DNA from 3 places in the Bacillus sp. FSL K6-3431 genome. Region 3 is predicted to be linked to each of the others. Evidence: predicted binding sites of a transcription regulator. Region 3 holds the regulator's gene; each other region holds the start of a gene.
The links. Region 3 encodes CtsR, which represses protease genes until heat stress. Its sites were predicted from a motif close to ATGGTCAATAAAGGTCAAACA; they were not measured.

Region 1: the regulator CtsR is predicted to act here: its motif matches at 2,161-2,181, upstream of MHB53_RS06750 (ATP-dependent Clp protease ATP-binding subunit).
Region 2: the regulator CtsR is predicted to act here: its motif matches at 2,011-2,031, upstream of clpP (ATP-dependent Clp endopeptidase proteolytic subunit ClpP).

Annotation. Positions count from the first base shown of each region.
Region 1 is NZ_JBBOCT010000001.1:1,336,589-1,340,859, forward strand. Features, by position in the region: gene MHB53_RS06735 (YkvS family protein) at 1-46, shown strand, start outside; gene MHB53_RS06740 (CPBP family intramembrane glutamic endopeptidase) at 308-919, shown strand; gene MHB53_RS06745 (YkvI family membrane protein) at 971-2,008, opposite strand; gene MHB53_RS06750 (ATP-dependent Clp protease ATP-binding subunit) at 2,209-4,271, shown strand, end outside.
Region 2 is NZ_JBBOCT010000001.1:2,075,764-2,080,034, reverse strand. Features, by position in the region: gene MHB53_RS10765 (ABC transporter ATP-binding protein) at 1-1,273, shown strand, start outside; gene clpP (ATP-dependent Clp endopeptidase proteolytic subunit ClpP) at 1,330-1,929, opposite strand; tRNA gene MHB53_RS10755 (tRNA-Arg) at 2,164-2,235, shown strand; gene MHB53_RS10750 (glutaredoxin family protein) at 2,384-2,626, shown strand; gene MHB53_RS10745 (sugar-binding transcriptional regulator) at 2,747-3,796, shown strand; gene gap (type I glyceraldehyde-3-phosphate dehydrogenase) at 3,836-4,271, shown strand, end outside.
Region 3 is NZ_JBBOCT010000001.1:3,397,295-3,401,565, forward strand. Features, by position in the region: rRNA gene MHB53_RS16450 (23S ribosomal RNA) at 1-1,253, shown strand, start outside; rRNA gene rrf (5S ribosomal RNA) at 1,393-1,508, shown strand; gene MHB53_RS16460 (CtsR family transcriptional regulator) at 1,868-2,329, shown strand; gene MHB53_RS16465 (UvrB/UvrC motif-containing protein) at 2,348-2,896, shown strand; gene MHB53_RS16470 (protein arginine kinase) at 2,893-3,966, shown strand; gene clpC (ATP-dependent protease ATP-binding subunit ClpC) at 3,978-4,271, shown strand, end outside.

The sequences.
Region 1 (4,271 bases), 2.1 Mb from region 3:
TAATCATAAAAATTATAAAATAATTAAAGAATCATTGAATGTTTAAAAAGGCAGGCTTCCGCTTGCTTTTTCTCTTATTACTCTTGAACACTGTAAGTATAGCATATGCGTCGTGCTTGCGTCGCATCACAAATCCCGACATCCACACATGGACCGAAGTTCCAACTATTACTAGGCTATTTAGCAACCACTTGTTATTCTAGTTTAAGGGAAGAACACTTATGTACGTTTAAGGCTAGAATGTATGTCTTAGAATCCGTTGTGTTTTTATGTGCGACTTGGTTATCCAATTAGAAAGGAAACGACTATGAAAAAAAGTTTTACAGATATTAAATTATTAGGCGGTTTTATCTTAGCCTACTTACTCATCTACATAGCTTTTGATAGTAAGGGAGTATTTTGGTATTTATATACCGCCGCAATGTTATTTTTAATAAGCATTTCTATCATTAGTGAAAAAATCGAAGACAAAGCGTCACCTAAAGAATATTTTATTTTCGGCATATCATCTGGAATTGCTTTATACATCTTATTTTATGTGGGCGACAGCATGTTAACATTACTACCGGGTTCTTTCGATAAACAAATTGCTAAAATATACACAGTCTTTTCATTTGAGTGGATGTGGCATTACCTCGTATTATTTTTAATCATCATTCCCGGCGAAGAAATTTTCTGGAGAGGATTTGTTCAAAAAAGATTAATGAGATATATGAACTTCAAAGTTGCCGTATTCATTGCCGCGACATTAAATGCCGCCGTTTTTGCTTTTTCCGGTTATCCCCTTCTTATGATTGCAGCGTTTATTAGTGCCATTGTTTGGGGAAGCCTTTATGTTTGGAAAAGAAGCATGCCACTACTCATTATTTCTCATCTAATATTTGATCTACTACTATTAATTATTATACCTTTGGCATAATAAACGGAAAATGCAGCCTGATTCCTTTTTGAATTAGAAGCTGCATCTTTTTTATGCTTTTTTCGTGGGCTTTAACGCTAAAATGAATAAAAATATGAGACTTACATATCCAAACAGTGGATATAAAAGTTGGAGTAAAAATCCATAATCAACTAAGCCAATAACATATACTACAAGAAGTATTCCACCATAAATTAATAAACTATTAATTCGAAGATACTTACGAATTTGTCGTTCAATTCCATACATATTTCCGATCACAGATGTAAATATTTCACCATAAATGACCGCAACATATAATAGATAGAGACTACTTGCAGCATGTTTAACAACGACGGCCATAGGGATATCAAATGTTGTAAAGTTTGGGAGCGTCAATAATGTAATATGACTTGTTATTAACACAAAGGTAAGTAAGAAACCACCAATTATTCCACCGAGTCTCACCGTAGCTTTGTCGTTCATTTCTACTGCAATCGGCACGAGCACTGCTTGAGCTAATGCAAGGTTTAATGCAGCATAGGAAAATGCAGAGATGATCGTGTGTATCGGTGTTGGTGTTGTGGGTACTGAGAAAAAGGTTTCAAGATATCCAGTTGTCGGAACAGATTTAAGCATTAATATAAATGAGAATAATATTAGTGCCGGTACGACAAAAGAATTAACTGCAAATAAACCTTTTGCCCCTACTGCCATTACTATTATGGCTAGGATGCCTGTTAAAATCGCTCCAGTAGATTTTGAATAACCTAGTTGTTCCGTAAATAATGCATCTGCACCTGCCATCATCACAGCGCATATGCCTAAAAGCATTAGCAATGTAAATATATTCATTACACCGGATATTTTTTTACCATATAAGTATTTATTAAATTCCTCAAATGAAGTTGCTTGAATTTCAATTGCTTTCGTCATTATTTTCGATCCAAGGAAAATAAATAAATAACCAGCAAGTAATATAGCCAAAAAGCCATGAAAGCCAAAACGCGTAAAAAACGCCACAATTTCTTTTCCAGTTGCAAAGCCTGCGCCAATTACTGTTCCGACATATACAGCGGCTATTTGGAAAGCCCCTGTCCATTTTTTCAAGCCACCTCCACCTTTCAATATATCCCTCTCTCATTACATCCTATGTACATGCCCTGAATAAAATCCAAAAAGTAAGCAAAACAATTGAAAGTCAAAATAGGTCAGTGTATAATAAAGGCATGATCAATATTGGTCAATGTTTTTTTGTAACTTTGGTCAAAATTGATCAAGTCAATACTTATATGGAGGATTGATTTTATATGATGTGTTCAAAATGCAAACATAACGAAGCTAATATTCAATTACATTTAAATATGAATGGTAATGAACAAACGATACCTTTATGTTCTTCTTGCTTCGCGGAAGAAAAGAAAAAATTCGAGGCTCCTATGACTGGTTCCCCTCTTGGAGGTTTTAATAGTTTTTCCGATATGTTTAATCAATTGGGTGATAACAACTCACGTCCCGAAGATTTCGCTAAGCAAAAGGCAGAAGATCCGAATAAACAAAATGGGATTCTTGATCAGTTTGGAAGAAACTTAAATAATGCTGCTAAAGCTGGTTTAGTTGACCCTGTTATTGGCCGAGATGATGAAGTAAATAGAATGATTGAAATTTTAAATCGTCGCAATAAAAATAATCCCGTATTAATTGGTGAACCCGGGGTAGGTAAAACAGCAATAGCAGAAGGATTAGCTGGGAAAATTATCGCTGGAGATGTACCAGCTAAATTAAAAAATAAGCAAGTCTATTTGTTAGACGTTGCTTCACTCGTTACAAATACCGGGATACGTGGTCAGTTCGAAGAGCGAATGAAGCAATTAATTTCAGAATTGCAGGAACGGAAAAACATTCTACTCTTTATCGATGAAATTCATCTACTTGTTGGAGCTGGGTCTGCCGAAGGATCAATGGATGCAGGTAATATATTAAAACCCGCATTAGCTAGAGGCGAACTACAAGTGATTGGTGCTACAACATTAAAAGAATATCGTAAAATTGAAAAAGATGCCGCATTAGAAAGACGTTTTCAGCCTATCCAAGTTGATGAACCAACTCTGGAAAAGTCAGTAGAAATACTATTAGGCCTAAAAGATAAATATGAAGCTTTCCATCAAGTCTCTTACAGCAAGGAAGTTTTAAAAGCTTGCGTTGAACTATCGGACCGCTACATTCAAGATCGTCATCTTCCAGATAAAGCAATTGATCTTATGGATGAGGCAGGGTCTAAGTTAAACTTAACATTGAAAGAAACGGATAAAGAAGCTATTCAACAACGTTTAGTTGAACTAGAAAAGGAAAAAGAAAAAGTATTATCAACTGAAAACTATGAAATAGCAGCTAAACTTCGAGATGAGGAAAACGAACTAGTGCAGTCGTTAAAGGAAGAGACATCAAATAGTCGCATTGCCGTAGAGGTTGAACATATACATGCTATTCTAGAGGGTAAAACGGGTATTCCAGTTGGTAAGCTTCAGAGCGATGAACAGAAAAAAATGCAATATATCGAAGCAAATTTAGCCACAAGAGTAATTGGCCAAGACGAAGCGGTGAATAGAGTCGCTAAGGCAATTAGACGTAGTAGAGCTGGATTAAAAACAAAAAAACGGCCGATTGGATCATTCCTATTTGTAGGACCTACAGGTGTCGGTAAAACAGAATTAGCAAAAACTTTAGCCGAGGAATTATTTGGATCCGAATCTGCATTCATTCGACTCGATATGAGTGAATATATGGAAAAACATAGTGTCTCCAAATTAATTGGTTCTCCCCCTGGATATATTGGACATGATGAAGCAGGCCAATTAACTGAGCGGGTTCGCCGGAACCCATATAGCATTCTTCTTCTTGATGAAATTGAAAAAGCACATCCTGATGTGCAACATATGTTTCTACAAATTCTTGAAGACGGCCGCCTGACAGATAGTCAAGGCAGAACAGTAAGCTTTACAGATACTGTAATTATCATGACGAGTAATGCTGGAACAGGTAAAAAAGATATTCAAGTTGGATTCGGGAAAAGCAATGCAATAAAAGAAACAGATATCCTTGCTTCTTTAGGTTTATTTTTCAAACCTGAGTTTCTAAACCGCTTTGACAATATTATCGAATTCAATAAACTTGAACAAGAACAACTATTATCAATCGTTGAACTACTTGTAAACGAGCTGAAAGAAACGGTTACAGAGCTTGGGCTAAAACTCGAAATATCTAAAGAAGTGAAGGCGAAACTAGTCGAGCTTGGATATCATCCTGAATTCGGCGCCCGTCCTCTTCGCAGAGTAATTCAGGAAAAGTTGGAAGATCAGATCGCCGATTATAT
Region 2 (4,271 bases), 1.3 Mb from region 3:
GCTCAACATTAACCCCCAACTTGCTATTATCGCCATTATTATGGTGCCGTTTCTAATTTGGCTAGTCACGTTTTGTAATGTGAAAATGAATAATGCCTGGAGAAACATGTATGGGAAAATTGCGGATGTGAATGCGCGTGTAGAAGATAGTGTTTCTGGTGCAAGGGTTGTTCAGTCTTTTACAAATGAAGAGTTTGAAATTGAGCGTTTTAAAAAAGATAATGATAGTTTTAGACTAGCGAAGCTTTTTGCCTATAAAGTCATGGCTGGAACCCATTCCAGTATTTATATGATGACGCGTATTGTTACGTTGTTAGTACTTGTAGTAGGTGCTTGGTTTAGTTTTAACGGAAAGCTTTCATATGGGGAACTTGTCAGTTTTGTTTTGTACATTAACGTCTTAATAAAGCCCATTGATAAAATTAGTGCATTGCTCGAGCTGTACCCGAAAGGAATGGCGGGTTTCAGGCGCTTTCGTGATTTGATTGAACAGGAGCCGGAAATACAGGATCGCCCAAATGCGGAAAAAGTAGATGGGTTAATGGGGGATATCAGCTTTCATGATGTTTATTTCAAGTATGATGAACATCAAGCGGTATTAGAGGATATTAATTTAAATATTCGCGCGGGAGAGACGGTGGCCTTTGTCGGACCGTCTGGCGCAGGAAAAACAACGATTTGTTCTTTAATTCCTAGATTTTATGATGTGAATGAAGGTGCTATATCCATTGATGGTATCGATGTTAGAGATATGACGAAGCATTCACTTCGTTCGCAAATTGGGATTGTTCAACAGGATGTCTTCTTATTTACTGGAACAATTCGCGAAAATATTGCCTATGGAAAAAAAGATGCAAGTGAATCAGAAATCCATGATGCAGCTCGTAAAGCGCATTTGGAAGATTTTATTGCTGTTTTACCTGATGGATATGAGACGCAAATTGGCGAACGCGGTTTGAAATTATCCGGAGGTCAAAAGCAAAGACTAGCAATTGCACGTATGTTTTTGAAAAATCCACCGATACTTATTCTTGATGAGGCAACTTCCGCGCTTGATACGGAAACAGAAAAAATAATTCAACAAGCATTAAACGAGTTGGCTGAAAATCGGACAACACTTATCATTGCACACCGATTGGCAACGATACGGGATGCAGACAGAGTAGTGGTTGTAACAGAAGATGGGATAGCGGAGGATGGAACATACTCTGAACTAGTTAAACATGATGGTATCTTTGCGAGGTTACATCATATTCAGTTTCAAGAAGTGTAAACACAAAAAACGCTTGAGGTGAAATTTCCCCCAAGCGTTTTTCCATGAATGATGATTTACTTTTTCTCAATTTCTTCATGGCGTTGTAAAATGTGATCAATCAAGCCGTATTCTTTCGCTCTATCAGCTGTCATAAAGTTGTCGCGATCTGTATCTCGTTGGATCACGTCAATTGGCTGGCCTGTGCGATCAGACAAAATTTGATTTAACTTTTCACGCAAGAAGAGGATGCGTTTCGCAGCAATCTCGATTTCAGTTGCTTGACCTTGTGCACCACCAAGTGGTTGATGAATCATAACCTCACTGTTAGGCAAAGCATAGCGTTTTCCTTTTGTACCTGCTGAAAGTAAGAATGAGCCCATAGATGCAGCCATCCCGATACAAATTGTTTGGATATCAGGTTTAATAAATTGCATTGTGTCATAAATTGCCATACCAGCGGTAATGCTTCCACCTGGGCTGTTAATATAAATAGAGATGTCTTTCTCAGGGTTTTCAGCTTCCAAGAATAATAATTGTGCAACAATTGAGTTAGCTACATTATCGTCAATTGCACTACCAAGCATAATAATGCGATCTTTTAATAATCGGGAATAAATATCATACGCCCGCTCCCCACGGCTTGTTTGTTCAATAACTGTTGGAATTAAATTCATGTAATTTTCCTCCTTATAAAAAATCAGATGGTTATTGCAACTACAGTCTGTTTACATTCGATGTAATATAATCATACATCGATGGTCAGTAAAGGTCAAATGAATGAATTCAAATTTAACAAATAAAGTTCATACCATAACATAGTTAACCATTCTCTATTATTTTAAACAAAAAGTGCTTGCAATGGTTAGTTATTTGACTTATAATTATTAATCGTACGATAAAAATACTTAGTCCTCGTAGTGTAACGGATAACACGCAAGCCTCCGAAGCTTGCGATGTGGGTTCGATTCCCGCCGAGGGCATAAATATGTTGAACATCAATGGTTATAAGGTTGTTAAAACGTAAAAAATGAGATCGTAAGAAGTACATAATTTAATAACTAGATAACGATAAAATACCCACTAGATCATGTGGGTATTTTTTTGAGATTAATGGATGGAGCGATTACAATGAAAGTAATTTTCTATACAAAAAAAGGCTGTTCACTATGTGATGATGCAAAATTAATCTTGGAAATACTACAGAAAGAGTATAACTTTGAAATAATTACAAATGATATAGAAACAAATGAGGATTGGATGGAAAAATACGGAATAAACATCCCAGTAGTTAAAATAGATGGTGAAGTGATTCAGGAAGGGATAATTGATTTACTTACTATTGAGGAAAAAGTGCAAGAACACCTTAATTGATATTTAATTTTCATCATGCTATTATATAAGTAAGCAGGAACTTATTTTTTTACCCAAGATGGGACGTTTTATGTCTGGCTGGGACGTTGTATGACCTAGGAGGGTGAAGGAGCAATAATTATGCATGATTTTTTAAAAATACAATCGAAAATTGTGCCTGACTTGCTGGTTGTCATGCAAAAACGTTATCAGATATTGCGCTCTATACGCTTAACGGAACCAGTGGGACGTCGAACGCTAGCGGAAATGCTAGGAATGACAGAACGGACTTTAAGAAGTGAAGCTGATTTTTTAAAGTCCCAACACCTAATTGTTGTAAAAACAGCTGGAATGATGGTGACCAATAAAGGAAAGAAACTACTTGCGGAACTTGATAAGACGATGGGTGAATTAACAGGTATCCGTCAGTTGGAGCATGAACTTAAAGAAATATTAGGTATATCCGAAGTAATAATCGTTCCTGGTGACAGTGATTCAGCTACATTTGTTAAAGAAGAACTCGGTAAAGCTTGTGCTGAACGATTAAGTAGTAGTCTTAGCAAAGATAATGTCATTGCGGTGACAGGTGGAACAACGATGACTTGTACTGCAGAGATGTTAACAAATCATCTTGGTGAAAAAAGAAATTTGCTTTTTGTGCCTGCTCGTGGTGGAATTGGAGAAGATGTAAGGAACCAGGCAAATGTGATTTGCGCAACAATGGCTGAAAACACCGGCGGTTCCCATCGAGTGTTATATGTCCCGGATCAGGTAGGTAGAGAAGTATACGAATCTCTACTTAAAGAACCAGTAATTTCGGAAATTTTACAGCTGATTAAATCATCCAATATTGTTCTTCATGGTATTGGCGATGCTATTACAATGGCAGGAAGACGAAGATCGTCTGAATCCTCGATGAAAAAAATTATCGAAGAAAAAGCTGTTGCTGAAGCATTTGGCTATTATTTTAATGAAAATGGGGAAATAGTACATAAGGTCCCCACAATTGGAATCCAAATTTCTGATCTTCATAGTGGACGGCAAGTGATCGCTGCAGCTGGAGGAAAGTCGAAAGCTAAAGCAATCAAGGCTTACATGAAAAGTGCACCGAATTCGACAATATTAATCACGGATGAAGGTGCAGCAAAAGAGCTTTTAAAAGGAACATTCGACTCGGATGCAACCTTTTAAATATAGATTTAATGTTTAATCATAAAGGAGGAAATTAAAATGGCAGTAAAAGTTGGTATTAATGGTTTTGGTAGAATCGGACGAAATGTATTCCGTGCAGCACTAAATAATCCGGATGTGGAAATTGTAGCTGTAAATGACTTAACAGATGCAAACATGCTTGCACACTTGTTGAAGCGTGATACAATCCATGGCACACTTGAAGAAAATATATCAGTAGACGGCGATACAATTGTTGTTGGTGATCATCGTATCAAAGTACTTGCTGAGCGTGATCCTGCACAACTTGGTTGGGGAGATCTAGGCGTTGAGGTGGTTGTTGAATCAACTGGCCGCTTTACAAAACGTGATGATGCAGCAAAACATATCGAAGCTGGAGCGAAAAAGGTTATTATTTCTGCACCTGCAAACGGCGAAGATATCACAATCGTTATGGGTGTAAACGAAGCTAAATATGAAGCAGCAAACCATCATG
Region 3 (4,271 bases):
GAATCCTAAGGTGATCGAGAGAACTCTCGTTAAGGAACTCGGCAAAATCACCCCGTAACTTCGGGAGAAGGGGTGCTCATTTGGGTGAATAGCCCAGATGAGCCGCAGTGAATAGGCCCAGGCGACTGTTTAGCAAAAACACAGGTCTCTGCGAAGCCGCAAGGCGAAGTATAGGGGCTGACGCCTGCCCGGTGCTGGAAGGTTAAGAGGAGCGCTTAGACTTCGGTCGAAGGTGCGAATTGAAGCCCCAGTAAACGGCGGCCGTAACTATAACGGTCCTAAGGTAGCGAAATTCCTTGTCGGGTAAGTTCCGACCCGCACGAAAGGCGCAACGATCTGGGCACTGTCTCAACGAGAGACTCGGTGAAATTATAGTACCTGTGAAGATGCAGGTTACCCGCGACAGGACGGAAAGACCCCGTGGAGCTTTACTGCAGCCTGATATTGAATGTTGGTGCAGCTTGTACAGGATAGGTAGGAGCCGTAGAAACCGGAGCGCTAGCTTCGGTGGAGGCACTGGTGGGATACTACCCTTGCTGTACTGACATTCTAACCCGCAGCCGTGATCCGGCTGGGAGACAGTGTCTGGCAGGCAGTTTGACTGGGGCGGTCGCCTCCTAAAGAGTAACGGAGGCGCCCAAAGGTTCCCTCAGAATGGTTGGAAATCATTCGCAGAGTGTAAAGGCACAAGGGAGCTTGACTGCGAGACCTACAAGTCGAGCAGGGACGAAAGTCGGGCTTAGTGATCCGGTGGTTCCGCATGGAAGGGCCATCGCTCAACGGATAAAAGCTACCCCGGGGATAACAGGCTTATCTCCCCCAAGAGTTCACATCGACGGGGAGGTTTGGCACCTCGATGTCGGCTCATCGCATCCTGGGGCTGTAGTCGGTCCCAAGGGTTGGGCTGTTCGCCCATTAAAGCGGTACGCGAGCTGGGTTCAGAACGTCGTGAGACAGTTCGGTCCCTATCCGTCGTGGGCGCAGGAAATTTGAGAGGAGCTGTCCTTAGTACGAGAGGACCGGGATGGACGCACCGCTGGTGTACCAGTTGTTCCGCCAGGAGCATCGCTGGGTAGCTATGTGCGGCAGGGATAAGTGCTGAAAGCATCTAAGCATGAAGCCCCCCTCAAGATGAGATTTCCCATAGCGCAAGCTAGTAAGATCCCTGAAAGATGATCAGGTTGATAGGTCCGGCGTGGAAGTGTGGCGACACATGGAGCTGACGGATACTAATCGATCGAGGACTTAATCTAATATGAATCAAATCGATGTTTCACACGTTTACCTTCTCATTTATCTGGTTTTGAAAGAATGAAAAGTTCTTTTCAATGATCTTCTGTTAAGATCGTCACGTCATGTGGCAACACAGAAGTCAGCACATCCGTGTGCAAGTCTGGTGGCGATAGCGAAGAGGTCACACCCGTTCCCATCTCGAACACGGTAGTTAAGCTCTTCAGCGCCGATGGTAGTTGGGGGTTTCCCCCTGCAAGAGCAGGACGTTGCCAGGCATCAAGGCACGACACATTTTATATGTGTCGTGCCTTTTTTGTCTTTTATCAGCTAGTAATAGAAACGGTGTATTTCTCGATTAAACTAGTGTAATTTTTAAATTTATGATATTAACATTAATTAGTAAGACTTTAAGTGCTTTTACGCGTGTTTTTTACAAAGATTGTAATCTTGTCGAACATTGCGAAATTAATTAATTGATTTTGCAAAAAATGGTCCTTCATTTTGGTTTCATGTTTCCAAAGTATGGATAGAATAATAATGTTAAACCTATCTAATTGCATACATAACATATTCTCTTGTATAATTAAGTCAAATATAGTCAAAGTCAAGCATTGGTTAGGGAGGCGCCTTGATGATGCGGAATATTTCCGATATTATTGAAAGTTATTTGAAAAAGGTGCTCGAAATGAGCGAAACAGAAATTGTTGAGATTAAAAGAAGTGAGGTGGCAGATAAGTTTCAGTGTGTACCCTCGCAAATTAATTACGTGATAAATACAAGATTTACGATGGAAAGAGGCTATTTGGTAGAGAGTAAGCGAGGCGGAGGAGGGTATATAAGAATAACAAGGGTAAGAATTCATGATAAGGCGCACTTAATTGACCAACTTAAAGTAATAATAGGTAGCAAAATTAGTCAGGCAAGTGCCCAAGATGTTATTATCCGGTTGCTTGAAGAAGGATTGGTATCTGAGAAAGAAGCAAAATTAATGTTAAGTGTAATGGATAGGTCGGTTATATATATTGATTTGCCTGATCGGGATCACTTACGAGCAAGGTTGCTGAAAGCATTACTTCAAGCAATAAAATATGAATGAAGCGAAAGGGTGAACAAGATGATATGCCAGGAATGTAATGAAAGGCCGGCAACCTTACATTTTACAAAAGTTGTGAATGGCGAGAAAATGGTTATACAACTTTGCGAAAAGTGTGCACATGAAAAAAGTGAATTTTTTATGATGGATGGATCTGCAGGTTTCTCGATTAATGATTTGCTTGCAGGCATTCTGAATTTAGATAATGTTATGCAACAGCAACATGCACACCCTCCAACCGCAGCACATGTTATCCAATGTGGTGAATGCAAAATGACGTTTCAACAATTTATCAAGACAGGTAGATTCGGCTGTGCAAATTGTTACTATGCCTTCAAGGGACGGTTAACTCCTATTTTAAAAAGACTTCATAGTGGAAATATCATTCATGGTGGAAAAGTGCCTGAAAGAATTGGCGGTTCTATTCATATAAAAAAGAAAGTACAACAATTGCGTGCTGAATTAAACATGCTTATAGAACAAGAAGAGTTCGAAAAAGCCGCTAATGTACGTGATCAAATTCGCTCCCTCGAAAATAATTTAACAAATGAGGAGGGAAAAAGCTCATGAGTCTCGAAAAGTTCCTTAATAAGGCTGTAAGCTCTTGGATGTGTGCAGAAGGTCCAGATTCTGATGTGATCCTTAGTTCACGCATTAGGCTAGCAAGAAATCTCCGTAATTATAAATTTCCTACATTGTTTACAAATGAAGATGCTAAAAAAGTAATCAACGATATACAGGAGATTTTACACCATGGCGATTTTCAGCAATATGGTTCGATGGAATTATTAGTAGTGGATGAGTTAAAATCATTGCAAAAAAGAGTGCTTGTTGAAAAGCACTTAATTAGTCCTCGTCTTGCAGAGCATGCTTCTCATGGAGCGGTGCTCTTATCCGACAATGAGGACATAAGTATTATGATTAATGAAGAAGACCATATTAGAATACAATGCCTTTATCCTGGATTACAAATAAAAGAGGCGTTGGACAGAGCGAATGCGATTGATGACGTTTTAGAAGCTAAGGTAGATTTTGCCTTTGATGAGGATCTTGGGTATTTAACAAGTTGTCCGACTAACGTAGGAACGGGTCTAAGAGCTTCTGTAATGGTCCACTTACCAGCCCTAATTTTAACTAGCCAAATGAATCGGATTATTCCAGCCATTAATCAGTTAGGTCTTGTAGTGAGAGGCATGTACGGCGAAGGTAGCGAGGCTTTGGGAAATATTTTCCAAATTTCTAATCAAATTACATTAGGAAAGTCGGAAGAGGATATTGTTGGTGATTTAACAAGTGTGGTGCAGCAAATTATTGGACAGGAAAGATCTGCACGGGAAGCATTAGTAAAAACATCGAACATACAATTAGAGGATAGGGTTTTCCGATCATTGGGTATACTTGCTAATAGCAGAATAATTGAGACTAAAGAAGCGGCAGAATGTTTGTCAGATGTACGGTTAGGCATAGATACAGGATATATTAAGCATCTGTCGAAAAATATTTTAAATGAACTAATGATTTTAATGCAGCCGGGATTTCTACAGCAATATGCAGGAGGACCTCTCCGTCCTACTGAGCGCGACATAAAGAGAGCAGCGTTTATTCGAGAACGTTTAAAACTAGATGAAAGAGACTGTTAGGAGGAGATTATATGATGTTTGGTCGTTTTACAGAGAGAGCACAGAAAGTATTGGCATTATCGCAGGAGGAAGCGATTCGATTAGGACATAATAATATTGGTACTGAACATATATTGTTAGGGCTTGTCAGTGAAGGCGATGGAATTGCGGCGAAAGCTTTGTATGCTCTTGCACTTAGTCCAGAAATGATCCAAAAAGAAGTAGAAACATTAATTGGACGTGGGCAGGATAAAGCAGAGTCTATTAACTATACCCCGCGTGCAAAAAAAGTGATTGAGTTATCCATGGATGAGGCTCGTAAACTA